DNA from 2 places in the Cohaesibacter sp. CAU 1516 genome. Region 1 is predicted to be linked to the other one. Evidence: predicted binding sites of a transcription regulator. Region 1 holds the regulator's gene; the other holds the start of a gene.
What was found. Region 1 encodes PhoB, which activates phosphate uptake and scavenging genes when phosphate is short. Its sites were predicted from a motif close to TGTCATNNANCTGTCAT; they were not measured.

Region 1 (6,339 bases):
ATCAAGCTTGGCGACAGTGACATTTACGACCCAAAGGTGGATGTGGTCGAGCTGCGTGCCCGCGTTGGCATGGTGTTCCAGAAGCCCAACCCATTCCCCAAGAGCATCTTCGAGAATGTGGCCTATGGCCCGCGCATTCACGGTCTTTGCCGCAACAAGGCCGAGATGGAAGAGGTTGTTGTCTCTTCCTTGCAGAAGGCCGGTCTGTTTGAAGAAATCAAGGACCGCCTTGATGAGCCAGGCACCGGCCTGTCCGGTGGGCAGCAACAGCGCCTGTGCATTGCGCGCGCCATCGCGGTCAGCCCGGAAGTCATCCTGATGGATGAGCCCTGCTCGGCCCTTGACCCGATCGCCACGGCAAAGGTTGAGGAGCTGATTGACGAATTGCGCGAGAATTACACCATCGTCATCGTGACCCACTCCATGCAGCAGGCTGCCCGTGTGTCTCAGCGCACCGCTTTCTTCCATCTTGGCAATCTCGTCGAGGAAGGCCAAACCGATATGATCTTTACCAACCCGAAAGATCAGCGGACGCAGGACTATATCACCGGCCGCTTCGGCTAAGCTTTTTGACTTCGCGGCAGGCTGGAATCAGCACATTCTGGCCGCCAAATGAGCGACTATCAGGGGAATACCAAGAATGTCTGATCATATTGTCTCGTCCTATGATGACGACCTGCGCGAGCTGACCGGCCGCATTGCCGAAATGGGTGGCCATGCAGAGCGCATGGTGGAAGAAGCTGTTAGTTCTCTGGTCCGCATGGACATGAGTGCGGCCCATGCAACGGTCGCAAAGGATGCGCTCATCAACAAGCTGGATCAGGAAATCGAAGAGAAAGCCGTTCTCACCATCGCCCGTCGCCAACCAATGGCGAAGGATTTGCGTGAGATTGTGGCAGCCCTGCGCATTTCCATCGATCTGGAGCGCGTTGCCGATCTGGGCAAGAATATTGCCCGCAACGCCTTGGCTCTGGAAGGCCGCAGCCATCCAAAGCAGTTGATGCACGGCATCGAGCATATGGCCGAGATCACCCTTGACCAGCTGCGCCGGACGCTGGATGCCTATACCGCCCACGACGAGAATGTGGCATTGGCCGTGGTCCAGAAGGACCGTGAAGTGGATGCCCTGTACAATTCGTTGTTCCGTGAGTTCCTCACTTACATGATGGAAGATCCACGCAACATCACCGTTTGCACCAACCTGCTGTTTGCTGCCAAACATCTCGAACGCGTCGGAGATCATGCAACCAACATCGCTGAAACGATCTATTATGTGAAAACCGGGCATACGATGGATGATCGTCCCCTGTGATGCTCAAGGAGCCGTCTGGTCTCCTGACATCGTCCATCAAAAACGGGCATGACGTCGTCTTGGATGTCGTGCCAACTTGAAGGTATGATCCGATTTTTTGCCCCTGCAGGCACGGATCTTCGGAATGTGGAACATTTGGCTATGAGCCCCAAAGTAATGATCGTGGAGGATGAAGAAGCCCTTAGCCTTCTTCTGCGTTACAATCTGGAAGCCGAAGGCTATCAGGTAGAGGTTATTGCCCGCGGTGATGAAGCGGAGAGCAGGTTGCAGGAAACCCTTCCAGACCTGTTGCTTCTGGATTGGATGCTGCCGGGACTGTCTGGCATCGAATTGTGCAGGCGCTTGCGTGCGAAACCGAAAACCCTCAAGCTCCCCGTCATCATGCTGACGGCGCGGGGCGAGGAATCCGAGCGCATTCGCGGACTTTCCACCGGTGCTGATGATTATGTGGTCAAGCCCTTCTCCGTACCAGAGCTGATGGCCCGTGTGCGGGCAATCCTGCGCCGGGCCAGCCCGGATCTGGTCGCAACCATCCTTAAGGCCGGAGATTTGGAGCTAAACCGGGAGACCCATCGCGTCAAACGCGCCAATCGCGAGGTCAATCTGGGCCCGACCGAATATCGTCTGCTGGAATTTCTGATGCAGAATCCGGGCCGTGTCTATTCCCGCGAACAGCTGCTCGATGGGGTCTGGGGCCATGATGTCTATGTCGACGAGCGGACCGTAGATGTCCATGTGGGGCGCCTGCGCAAAACCATCAATCGGGGCCGGGTGAAAGATCCCATCCGCACCGTGCGTGGCTCAGGCTATAGCTTCGACGACCAGTTCTCTGTCGAGTGATCCCGCACCGACCCTACCATAAGAAAAAAGCCCGGATCTTTTGCAAGGTCCGGGCTTTTTTGATTGTCAAATGGTCGCGCCTCTAGTTGCTGGCGACCTGCGCACTATTGCGCTTCTTGAACAGGCGGAAGATGCCGCGGCTCTTTGGCTTTTTTACTGTTGCGACCGAGCGCTTGGGCTTGGTGATTTTTCTCACCACGCGCTGTTTCTTGACCTTGGCCGGCGTCTTCTTGGCATATTTCGGCAAGGAGGGTTTGGTCAACACAATGAAATCCGTGCCTTGTGGCGTGGTTTCGCGGCTGAAGCCTCGATCGGATATGGTGAGCGATGCACCATTGCCAATCAGGTGATTAACCTGCGCGCGGACATGATCAGGAATGATGACACGATCGAGAATGTCTGTGGACGCCACGATCCCATCATCGGCGCCCGGATCAGTCACCCCATAGCGGTCTTGCAGCCTGGCTGTCAGCATGTCACCAAGAGCCAGCGCCCGCCAATCAAGCTTACCCTCTTCTTCACGCGAAAGCGACGCGGTGAAGAGGTGAGCGCCGAGCACTTGCTCAGGATTGCGGATCTGGATCGGAGCATCGAACAGGGGCTTGAAATTGTGACGCACAAAGAGGTGGCCAGTCGGCACTGCGCCCTTGCCTGCTGCCTGATACAATTGCGCCAGCAGGGTCTGATCGATCTTGGTGGAGATTGAAGACTGGCGGCTTTCGATGCTGTCTTTCTTGGAGGCGACAAAAGCGTTGACAGCACTCAGTGTCATTTTGCCCACAAGGCCATCGGGCGCGCCCGCATCAAAGCCCAGTTTGTTCAGCAAGGTCTGGACTTCATGGACCAGATTGCCTTTGGCCTGACGGGTGATGAAAATACGCAAGGGCTTGTCGCTCTGGCGGATTTCAGCAAACCGGTTGAGGCGCTTGGCCATTTGATGGGCCAACGGATCAAGCGGTGGCTTGTCGGACAGGAGGGCAACCTTGCCAAAGGTCTTGCTGGCCTGCCGTTCGACTGCCTGTACGGACGACAGTTTGTCGAAAGAGGTCATTTCCTCTGGCTGGAACAGCGCCGGATGGGCAATCAGTTCCGGTGCAGCATCACGATTGGCAATCACCACATGGGCGCCACGCTCGGTGAGGCTGAAAAGCTTTTTGGCAAAGCCGTTGGGCAACCGGATGCAGCCATGGGACGCCGGATAGCTCGGCACAGAATTGGATTCATGCAAGGCAATGCCAGACCATGTCAGGCGCTGCATGTAAGGCATCGGCGCGCTGTTATAGAGGTTGGAGAAATGGCGGCGACGCTTTTCCAGAATGGAATAGATGCCGGTCGGGGTGGTGTGGCCGCGCTTGCCGGTCGAAACACGCGAGGTCGCAATTTCCTCACCGCCCTTGAAGACCCGCAGACGCTGATCCTTGCGCGAGACAATGATCTGCACAGGCGCGTCCAACGTAGGATCCAGATGTTTTTCAGCCTTGCTGGAAACAGGCAGTTGCGAGACAGGCGTGCCAGCCGCAGCTCCGACAGCGGTGCTGGACAGAAGCACGGTAACAGTGAGCATCAGCTTGCTCGGCGCTTTCCCTTGGTGAACCAATTCTTTTCCCTCATTCGATCGGAAACCACCCCATCCTTGGTCAAACGTTCCATACGTCAGGCCCGGATTTTCCGGCTGGCTTCAATTCAACATTCGGGCCGAAGGATGATCCTGAGAACCACCCACGCCGGCAGCAATACACATTCGAGAATATCGTATCAGTATATCTGTCTATATTGGTCAGACAAGAATATTTTCCTCAGGAGAGGCGTTTTCACCCAGCGCGGTGCCAACCGGAAAAAGCGCTCTATTCTGCCATTTCCCCATCCCCATCGGAGTCTGTCTCACGCAAAGTTGATCGCCTTACCCAAACGTCAAAAAGGTGACAACCCTGCAAAGAGAAGCAAAACTTAACTTTTCTTAACGTTTTGCGCAAGAATACTTTAGCGACACTCCCTAAACCAAATAGATACGCCATATTTTTAAACAATCTATTTAAGCGCAGGAAATTTCGACTCTCGCACTTGTGTTTGCCGGGAACTTTATCTGTCCATAACCTCGAAATGCCCCTGATTGCCCCGACTTTATATTGACACCGCTACTAGGGTGCTTATGGTTTGGCCGAATACTCGTGCAAGAGGGTGTGTGCGGGTGATTGAAGCATGTGCCATATCCAATCTTGACTGGCCCAGAGATGGATGTTGTACAGAGACAGTTTCCGTCTTTGCAATGACCGAGCCATCTCGCTTGGTGCAAGAAACGGAAGACAGATTGCGCCGTTCCCCGCACCGGCTCACCGTGGCTTTGTCACCGGAACCGGGCAGGACGTGCACTTGAGAAAAAGGCAAAAAGACATGACGCAGGTTGACTTGGCTTCCCTTCAAACAATGATCGACGACGCGTTCGAGAAACGCGACAGCATCACCAACACCACCAATGGTGACATTCGCGGCGCGGTCGAAAAGGCGCTGACCTTGCTGGATAGTGGTCAGGCGCGCGTGGCTGAAAAAGGCGCTGATGGCAATTGGGTGGTCAATCAGTGGCTGAAGAAAGCCGTGTTGCTGTCTTTCCGCCTCAACCCGATGGAAATCATCAAGGGTGGTCCGGGCGATGCAACCTGGTGGGACAAGGTGCCTTCCAAGTTTGACGGCTGGAGCGGTCTTGATTTCGAGAAAGCCGGTTTCCGTGCCGTGCCAAACTGTATCGTGCGCCGCTCTGCCCATATCGGCAAGGGTGTGGTGCTGATGCCATCTTTCGTCAATCTGGGGGCCTTTGTTGGTGAAGGCACCATGGTCGACACCTGGGCAACTGTTGGCTCCTGTGCCCAGATCGGCAAAAATGTGCATATTTCCGGCGGCGCTGGTATTGGCGGCGTGCTGGAACCCTTGCAGGCCGGTCCGGTGATCATCGAAGACAATTGCTTCATCGGTGCGCGCGCCGAGGTTGCCGAAGGCGTCATTGTCCGTGAGGGCTCAGTGCTGTCGATGGGTGTCTATCTTGGTGCCTCCACCAAGATCGTCGATCGCAATACCGGTGAAATCTTCATGGGTGAAGTACCGCCTTATTCCGTGGTTGTCTCCGGTGCCATGCCAGGCAAGCCGCTGCCAGACGGGTCTGCTGGTCCGAGCCTTTACTGCGCGGTCATCGTCAAACGTGTCGACGAGCGCACCCGTTCCAAAACCTCGATCAACGAGCTGCTGCGCGATTGATCCCCTAAAGATCTTTGACATTCTCGAACCCCGCACTGTTCCAGTTGCGGGGTTTTTGTTTGTCTTATCCCCAAGGGCGCTTGCCCCAGAGTGCATTCGGAGCGCCAGATGAGATCGTCGCTCCCCTGACCGGTGGGCTAGAGAATGAAAATGGTGATGACGGTTAAGAAAGTCCCCCTTTTGGGGACAAATGGCGTTATCCTTTCAAACATCCAAATGTGCATACCTTCAGCACACCACCTGTAAGATGTCACGGTCACCTCACACGGGCCGAAGCCCCCCGAGGTGTCCGGATGGATTGGATCATGCTATGACCTTCGAACAGCTGCTGTTTGACAGCCGGGGCACAATCAATCGCCAGCAATTCTGGCTGGCCCATCTGTGGCTCTTTCCGCTGGAGATTGCGGCGGCCTTTTTGTTCCGTGTGCATGAAAACTATCTCTGTGCGATGGATCCCACCACGACCCTCGGTCAGGTCTATTATGGGGCACTGGCCGTGATGGCGGCGACCTTCTTTTTCATGTGGTACTGTGTCGTCATCAAGCGGTTGCGGGCGCGCGGTCGGGGGCATCTGAGCTTTTTTGCCTATGCCCTGCCGATCCTTGCGACGCTGAGTGCTTTGGCCCCCCATTATCCCTTGTCCTGTTCTATACCCATTGAGGGGCGGATTGGGTATCTGGCACTGATCCTGCCCTTCTGGCTGATCTATTTCATCGATCTGGGCCTTTTGAAAAGCAAACTGTCCACAAAGGATCCCGCTCCTGACGAAGAAGCAACACAAGAGGATCAGGTGCATCGCAAGACGGATGCGAGCGCAACCTCCGACAATTCTGCCAATTTCCCGGTTGCGGGAAAATAACCAGTCGGGTCAGCATGTTTGCATTGCTGCTTCCTGGATATTCGGGATTGAAGGCTGGGCGCGGCTTCACTATGGTAGCGCC
Region 2 (6,339 bases), on a different contig from region 1:
ATCTCGACCGGGTCGTTGAGCATCGAGACTGCAATGATCGGGCAAAGGGCGAAACTCTGCCGCAAGCGCTTCAGGTCGCGCATATAATCAAAGCCAGGAAAAAGCAGGTCGGACAAGATCAGATCCGGGGAGGGTGATTTTGCAATCAGGCGATTAAGACTGACCCCATCGCCTGCTTCTTCCACCTTGGAACCGGGAAACAGGTCTTCCAGCAACAGCGTCATGCCAGACCGATAAAGCGGATGATCATCTGCCAAAATGATGCGCATATCGGTCTAACTCCCTGAAAACGGCTGTTTTGGGTTCTGTTCCCTCATAAAAGTCTGGTCCCAACTGTTGCCCTTGTCCAGATGTACATCTGTATATGGCAACCGATGATCGTCAGGCCCGCAGGCAATCTCAGTGGTCAGATTTTTCGAGGAAATGCTTGTCGAGTCCCGTCAGATAATCAAGACCTTCCTTGGTCAGCTCGACCGGCGGCACATCGGCGCTCTTGACCATGCCCTTACGGGCCAAGGCAGCCCAGACACCCCGATTGGTGAAGCCGCTGGCATCTGCTGCATGCACGGTGAATTCGCCGACATGGAAATGGTCTCCATGCGGGTGGGGCACGCGCGGGATGGTCACCGAACCATCGGATCCCCAAGCTTCATCGGGCTGGGTGCGGCCGAGAATTTGCAGCAGCACAAGGGTGCGCAGCTGGAGTTTGTTCAGTTTGAGCGGATTGACGCGTTGCATGAATTGTCTTTCTCGAAACAATGATCAGGCCGATGCTCGCGGCCCGATCTGGCTTGTTGTGCGATCCTTACATCTGCGAGGTGACCGGCTCAGCCTTCATTCTTGAAGAAGCCGGTGATGCTTGCAGAGGCAATCTGGTTTCGCATGATATTAAACCGGACATAGGCCCCTGTCATGCTCGTTGTGTCAATCGCCTCAACAGAAAGCGCATGTAGTGTGAAGATATAACGATGGGCTGGATCATCCGGCGGAGGATAGGCACCGGTAAAGCCTTCAGTGCCCGCATCATTCAAGGCACTCAACGCGCTTTCCGGCAGGGAATCGCTGGCAATCTGACCGCTTTCGGTGACCGGCAGATTGGTGATGATCATGTGCCAGAAGCCAGAACCGGTCGGAGCATCAGGGTCATAGCAGGTCAGCGCAAGGCTTTTGGCTTCGCTCGGAACACCGGACCAGACCAGAATCGGGGAAAGGTCCTGTCCACCAAGACCGGCAGACACGGATTTTTGCGGTAGCGGATCGCCGTCGTTAAAATCTGGGCTAGTCAATTTCATATCAAATCTCCGAATAAAAATGGGAAGTTCGAGGAAAATGGTAGTCTTGTAAAACCTGAGTTTGAGGAAATTTCATGACAAAGCAAGGGGCGAATGCGCGCGCGCCACAGTCAGAAACGCGAGCCCCGGTTCGCACAGATTGTCCTTATCGCTGCCCCTCTTCATTCATGTCTATTTCCAGATTGATCCGGTCCGCTGAAAAGCGGGTTTTCGAATATTCGATCGGGCGTCCCTCCAGATCATGGTTGATCGCATGGGTGACCAGCACGATGGCGCCGGGCGTCAGCCGCATGATCCGCACATCATCAACCGTCGCGTGATAGGCCTCAATGATGGTCGAATGCCGAACATAATCTGACAGCCCACACGCCGCAAAAGCCTTGGTCACCGAGCCAAGGGATTGATATTGTTTGGCAAAATCGGGAAACCGCGCTGCATCATACCAGGACGTCGACCGGCTGACCGGAATATCGTCCCCCATTCCGACAGTCCGTGCGCTGAAAACCGGCGCATCAAGCGGCAACCCCAACGCCTCTGCCACATCATGCTTGGCAGCCACGCGGTCACAGCTCACAAGAACCGTGCTGCCCGTCGTGCCCTGTGCCGCCATGCCCGCAGAAAAGCGTGTGCGCTTGGAAATCGGATAGGTCAGGCGATTGGGTTCGATGATGAAGGTGCCGCGCCCCTGTTCGGCCCGCAGGATGCCATCATTGACCAGAGCCGAAATGGCCGAGCGCACCGTATGGCGGTTGACGCCAAATTGCTTGGCCAGCTCCATCTCGGGAGGCAGCTTGCCACTGTCATCCCCAAGACCGGAGGATATGCCCGCCCGGATCGCATCGGCAATCTGTCGCCACAGGGCCACGCCGCTGCGCCGTTCAATCTCGCTTTTCAGGGTCTCGGAAGCCATCAATCGGTCCTTTGATCTTGCCGCCCGGTCTGGTTGGTCCTTTAGCGCGATTGCCCGCCGCAGTCCAGTTCTTGCTTACAGACTTTTGCGTATCTTGCTGGAAAGCGTATGCAATTTGCAATCAGCGCGCCAGAGGGCGCAATGTCCTAAGGACTTTCATCAGTCTTTGATCCCTTCGTCACATAGCTGTCACCATTGGTGCGTAGAGATCGGTTCAAATAGGTTGTCTAGTAAAATAGACAAATTTAAACCCCAGATGCGACGGATCTCCCATGGAAGACAAAAAAAGCTCTCAGGCGACGCCGCAGACGCTCTCCGCCGACCAGCTTGCCCACCAACGCCGACTATCGATTTTGGCCAATGCCCCAAAGCAAGATTTGCTGCAGGCTTGGCTTTCCCTTGAACTGGATCCCGGCTGCGAATTGCTGCGCGGCCCGGAAACTGGCTTGATCGCCCTGCGTGGTCGCATGGGGGGCGGTGGTGCGCCCTTCAATTTTGGTGAAGCCACAGCCACCCGCGCCACCGTGCGGATGGAAAATGGCGCCATCGGCCATGCCATCATGCTCGGCCGCGATGCAGGCAAGGCAAAACTGGCTGCGGTCATCGACGCCATGGCCACGGATCGCGCCACCGCTGATCTGATCGAACGCCAAATCCTGACCCCGTTGGAACAAGCCGCCAAAGAGCGCGACAACCAGAATGCTGCTGAAACGCAGGCCACAAGGGTCAATTTCTTCACCATGGTCAGAGGGGACGATTGATGCAGATCGCACAACCCAACATGCCGAGCCCAAAGGACGCTGCCAAAGCGATGCAGGGCGGTTTGAGTGAGCCAACCCTTCAGACCCAGCGCATTTTCCGCGCCATCATGGATGCCATGGCCCGCCCGGGCACCATCAAGCCAACCAAGACCGATGCGAAACCGCCATCGGGTCTGTGCCCTCTCATAGGTGCTGTACTGGCAACCCTAGCGGATGCCGACACCCCGATTTGGCTGGATGAAGGCCTGAAAACCACACCAGCCGTCACTGATTGGTTGACCTTCCATGTGGGTGCACCATTCGCCGTCGAGCCAGCCCGCGCCACCTTTGCCGTGCTTTCAGATGCGCAAAAGATTGCGTCACTCGACATCTTCGCACAAGGCCAGCAGGACTATCCAGATCGCTCCACTACCTTGATCATAGCCGTTGATGACCTATGCATGGATGGAGACTGGATCCTCTCTGGCCCGGGTATCAAGACCACGACATCGCTTGGTGTCACGCCCATCTCACCACTCTTTCAAGATCAATGGATTGCCAACAACAATCGCTTCCCGCGCGGTGTCGATGTGATCTTTGTTGCCCCGGATGCCATTGCTTGTTTGCCACGCACTACACGGATCAAAAACCAGAAAACGGGAGGCCGCTGATATGTATGTTGCCGTAAAGGGCGGGGAAACCGCCATCAAGGCCGCGCACCAATTGCTGGCCGACCGCCGCCGGGGGGATCGCGATGTCGATGCCCTATCGCTTGACCAAATTTCAGAGCAATTGTCTCTGGCCGTTGATCGGGTGATGAGCGAAGGGGCGCTTTATGATCGCGAACTGGCGTCACTGGCCATCAAACAGGCCCGCGGCGATCTGATCGAAGCCATCTTCCTCACCCGCGCCTACCGCACCACCTTGCCACGCTTTGGCTATTCCGAGCCGATTGACACCAGCGCCATGCAAATCCAGCGCCGCATTTCCGCGACCTTCAAGGATTTGCCCGGTGGCCAGATTCTTGGACCAACCTTTGACTATACCCACCGTTTGCTGGACCCGGCTTTGGCAGGGGACGAGGAAGTCTCAGCCCCCCAAACGGCCGAACTGGCCGATGACGCCGAAGCCATGCCGCGCGTTTCTGATCTGATTGCCGGTGAAGGCCTGATGGAACCCGATGGCGTGCTGCCAGAGGGCAAGCAAGACTGGCCAGAGCCAGGCGACATCACCCGCAAACCGCTCGATTTCCCGCTCACCCGTGACCAGCGCCTCCAAGCCTTGTCCCGTGGCGATGAGGGCTTTTTGTTGGCGCTTGGCTATTCCACCCAGCGCGGCTATGGCCGCAACCACCCCTTCGCTGGCGAAATCCGCATTGGCGAGGTGGATGTTATGGTCGACGTGCCAGAGCTGGGCTTTGCGGTCTCCATTGGTCGCATTCAGGTCAGCGAATGCCAGATGGTCAACCAGTTCAAGGGCTCACGCACCGCGCCACCACAATTCACCCGCGGCTATGGTCTGGTCTTTGGCCAGTCGGAGCGCAAATCCATGTCCATGGCCCTGTGTGACCGCGCCTTGCGGTCCGACGAATTTGGCGAAGACATCATCGCACCAGCGCAGGATGAGGAATTTGTCATTTCCCATTCCGACAATGTGCAGGCCACCGGCTTCGTCGAGCATTTGAAGCTGCCGCACTATGTCGATTTTCAGGCCGAGCTGAAGCTGGTGCGCCAGATGCAGGCCGAATTCTACGCCAACCACAATCCTGATGCCAATCCGGCGCAGGCAGACAGCGATCAGGAGGCGGCACAATGAGCAATAAAGCGAGCATCACGAGCCTTTCCGACCCAAGCGCAATTGCCAATTACAATTTCGCCTATCTCGATGAACAGACCAAGCGGATGATCCGCCGAGCGATCCTCAAGGGCATTGCCATTCCCGGCTATCAGGTGCCCTTTGCCAGCCGCGAAATGCCCATGCCCTATGGCTGGGGCACCGGTGGGGTGCAGGTGACCGCCTCGATCCTTGGGCCAGATGATGTCTTGAAGGTCATCGATCAGGGGTCGGACGATACAACCAACGCGGTCTCCATTCGCGCCTTCTTTGCCAAGATGGCCCGGGTTGAGACCACCACCCAGACCAAAGCGGCCAGCGTCATTCAGACCCGTCACCGTATCCCCGAAGAGCCCTTGAGCGAAGATCAGGTGATTGTCTTTCAGGTGCCAATCCCCGAGCCTCTGCGCTTCCTTGAGCCGCGAGAGACCGAGACCCGCAAAATGCATGCGGTCGAGGATTATGGCCTGATGCATGTGAAGCTCTATGAGGATATCGCCCAGAAGGGGCATATCGCCACCAACTATGCCTATCCGGTCAAAGTGAAGGGGCGCTATGTGATGGATCCGTCGCCGACCCCGAAATTCGACAATCCGAAAATGCATCAGATGGAAGCCCTGCAGCTTTATGGCGCCGGGCGCGAAATGCGCATTTATGCCATCCCGCCCTATACCGATGTCGTCAGCCTCGATTTTGAAGATTATCCCTTTGAAATTCAGGCCTTCGAGGAGCCATGCGCTCTGTGTGGCGGCACAGGCGTCTATCTCGATGAGGTCATTCTCGATGACAAGGGCGAGCGGATGTTTGTCTGCTCCGACAGTGATTATTGCGAAGACCGCCGTGCACAGGGTTTCCGCGGCCCGATGGCACCAGATGCCAACCATGATCAAGAGGTGCCAGCATGAGCCAGCCACACTCCTCCCAATTCCATGGCAAAGAGTTCGAGGCCAAATCCTCGCTGGTTGCCCAGCGCCCGACGGACCTCAATGAAGAGCCTTTGCTGCAGGTCCGCTCGGTCAGCAAATATTATGGCCGACGCGTTGGCTGTGAAGAGATCAGCTTTGATCTCTGGCCCGGCGAAGTGCTGGCCATTGTCGGCGAGTCCGGGTCAGGTAAAACCACCTTGCTCAACTGCATCTCCACCCGCCTGACGCCAACCTCCGGCATGGTCAATTACCGCATGCGCGATGGGGCGATGCGCGAGGTCTTCCGGCTGGGTGAAGCCGAAAAGCGTTTTCTGATGCGCACCGATTGGGGCTTTGTTCATCAAAATCCCGCCGACGGACTGCGCATGACGGTCTCTGCCGGTGCCAATGTCGGCGAAAGGCTGATGGCCATCGGTCAGCGCCATTATGGCGATATCCGCCAGACCGCGACCGATTGGCTCGAACAGGTGGAAATCTCCGCCGATCGCATCGACGACGAACCTCGCGCCTTTTCCGGCGGTATGCGCCAGCGCCTGCAGATCGCCCGCAATCTGGTCACCGGTCCGCGTCTCATCTTTATGGATGAACCAACCGGCGGTCTCGATGTGTCGGTACAGGCTCGGTTGCTCGATTTGATG

Region 2: phnG (phosphonate C-P lyase system protein PhnG) is a predicted target of PhoB. The motif match lies at 2,379-2,395, and genes of this name have one in related genera.

Annotation. Positions count from the first base shown of each region.
Region 1 covers NZ_VANT01000003.1:71,070-77,408, forward strand. The annotation lists gene pstB (phosphate ABC transporter ATP-binding protein PstB) at 1-564, shown strand, start outside; gene phoU (phosphate signaling complex protein PhoU) at 641-1,312, shown strand; gene phoB (phosphate regulon transcriptional regulator PhoB) at 1,454-2,152, shown strand; gene FDK21_RS10040 (L,D-transpeptidase family protein) at 2,235-3,716, opposite strand; gene dapD (2,3,4,5-tetrahydropyridine-2,6-dicarboxylate N-succinyltransferase) at 4,544-5,398, shown strand; gene FDK21_RS10050 (DUF805 domain-containing protein) at 5,709-6,257, shown strand.
Region 2 covers NZ_VANT01000005.1:12,385-18,723, reverse strand. The annotation lists gene FDK21_RS13465 (response regulator transcription factor) at 1-269, opposite strand, end outside; gene FDK21_RS13460 (hypothetical protein) at 400-738, opposite strand; gene FDK21_RS13455 (YbhB/YbcL family Raf kinase inhibitor-like protein) at 828-1,292, opposite strand; gene phnF (phosphonate metabolism transcriptional regulator PhnF) at 1,438-2,202, opposite strand; gene phnG (phosphonate C-P lyase system protein PhnG) at 2,475-2,963, shown strand; gene phnH (phosphonate C-P lyase system protein PhnH) at 2,963-3,613, shown strand; gene FDK21_RS13435 (carbon-phosphorus lyase complex subunit PhnI) at 3,615-4,757, shown strand; gene FDK21_RS13430 (alpha-D-ribose 1-methylphosphonate 5-phosphate C-P-lyase PhnJ) at 4,754-5,680, shown strand; gene phnK (phosphonate C-P lyase system protein PhnK) at 5,677-6,339, shown strand, end outside.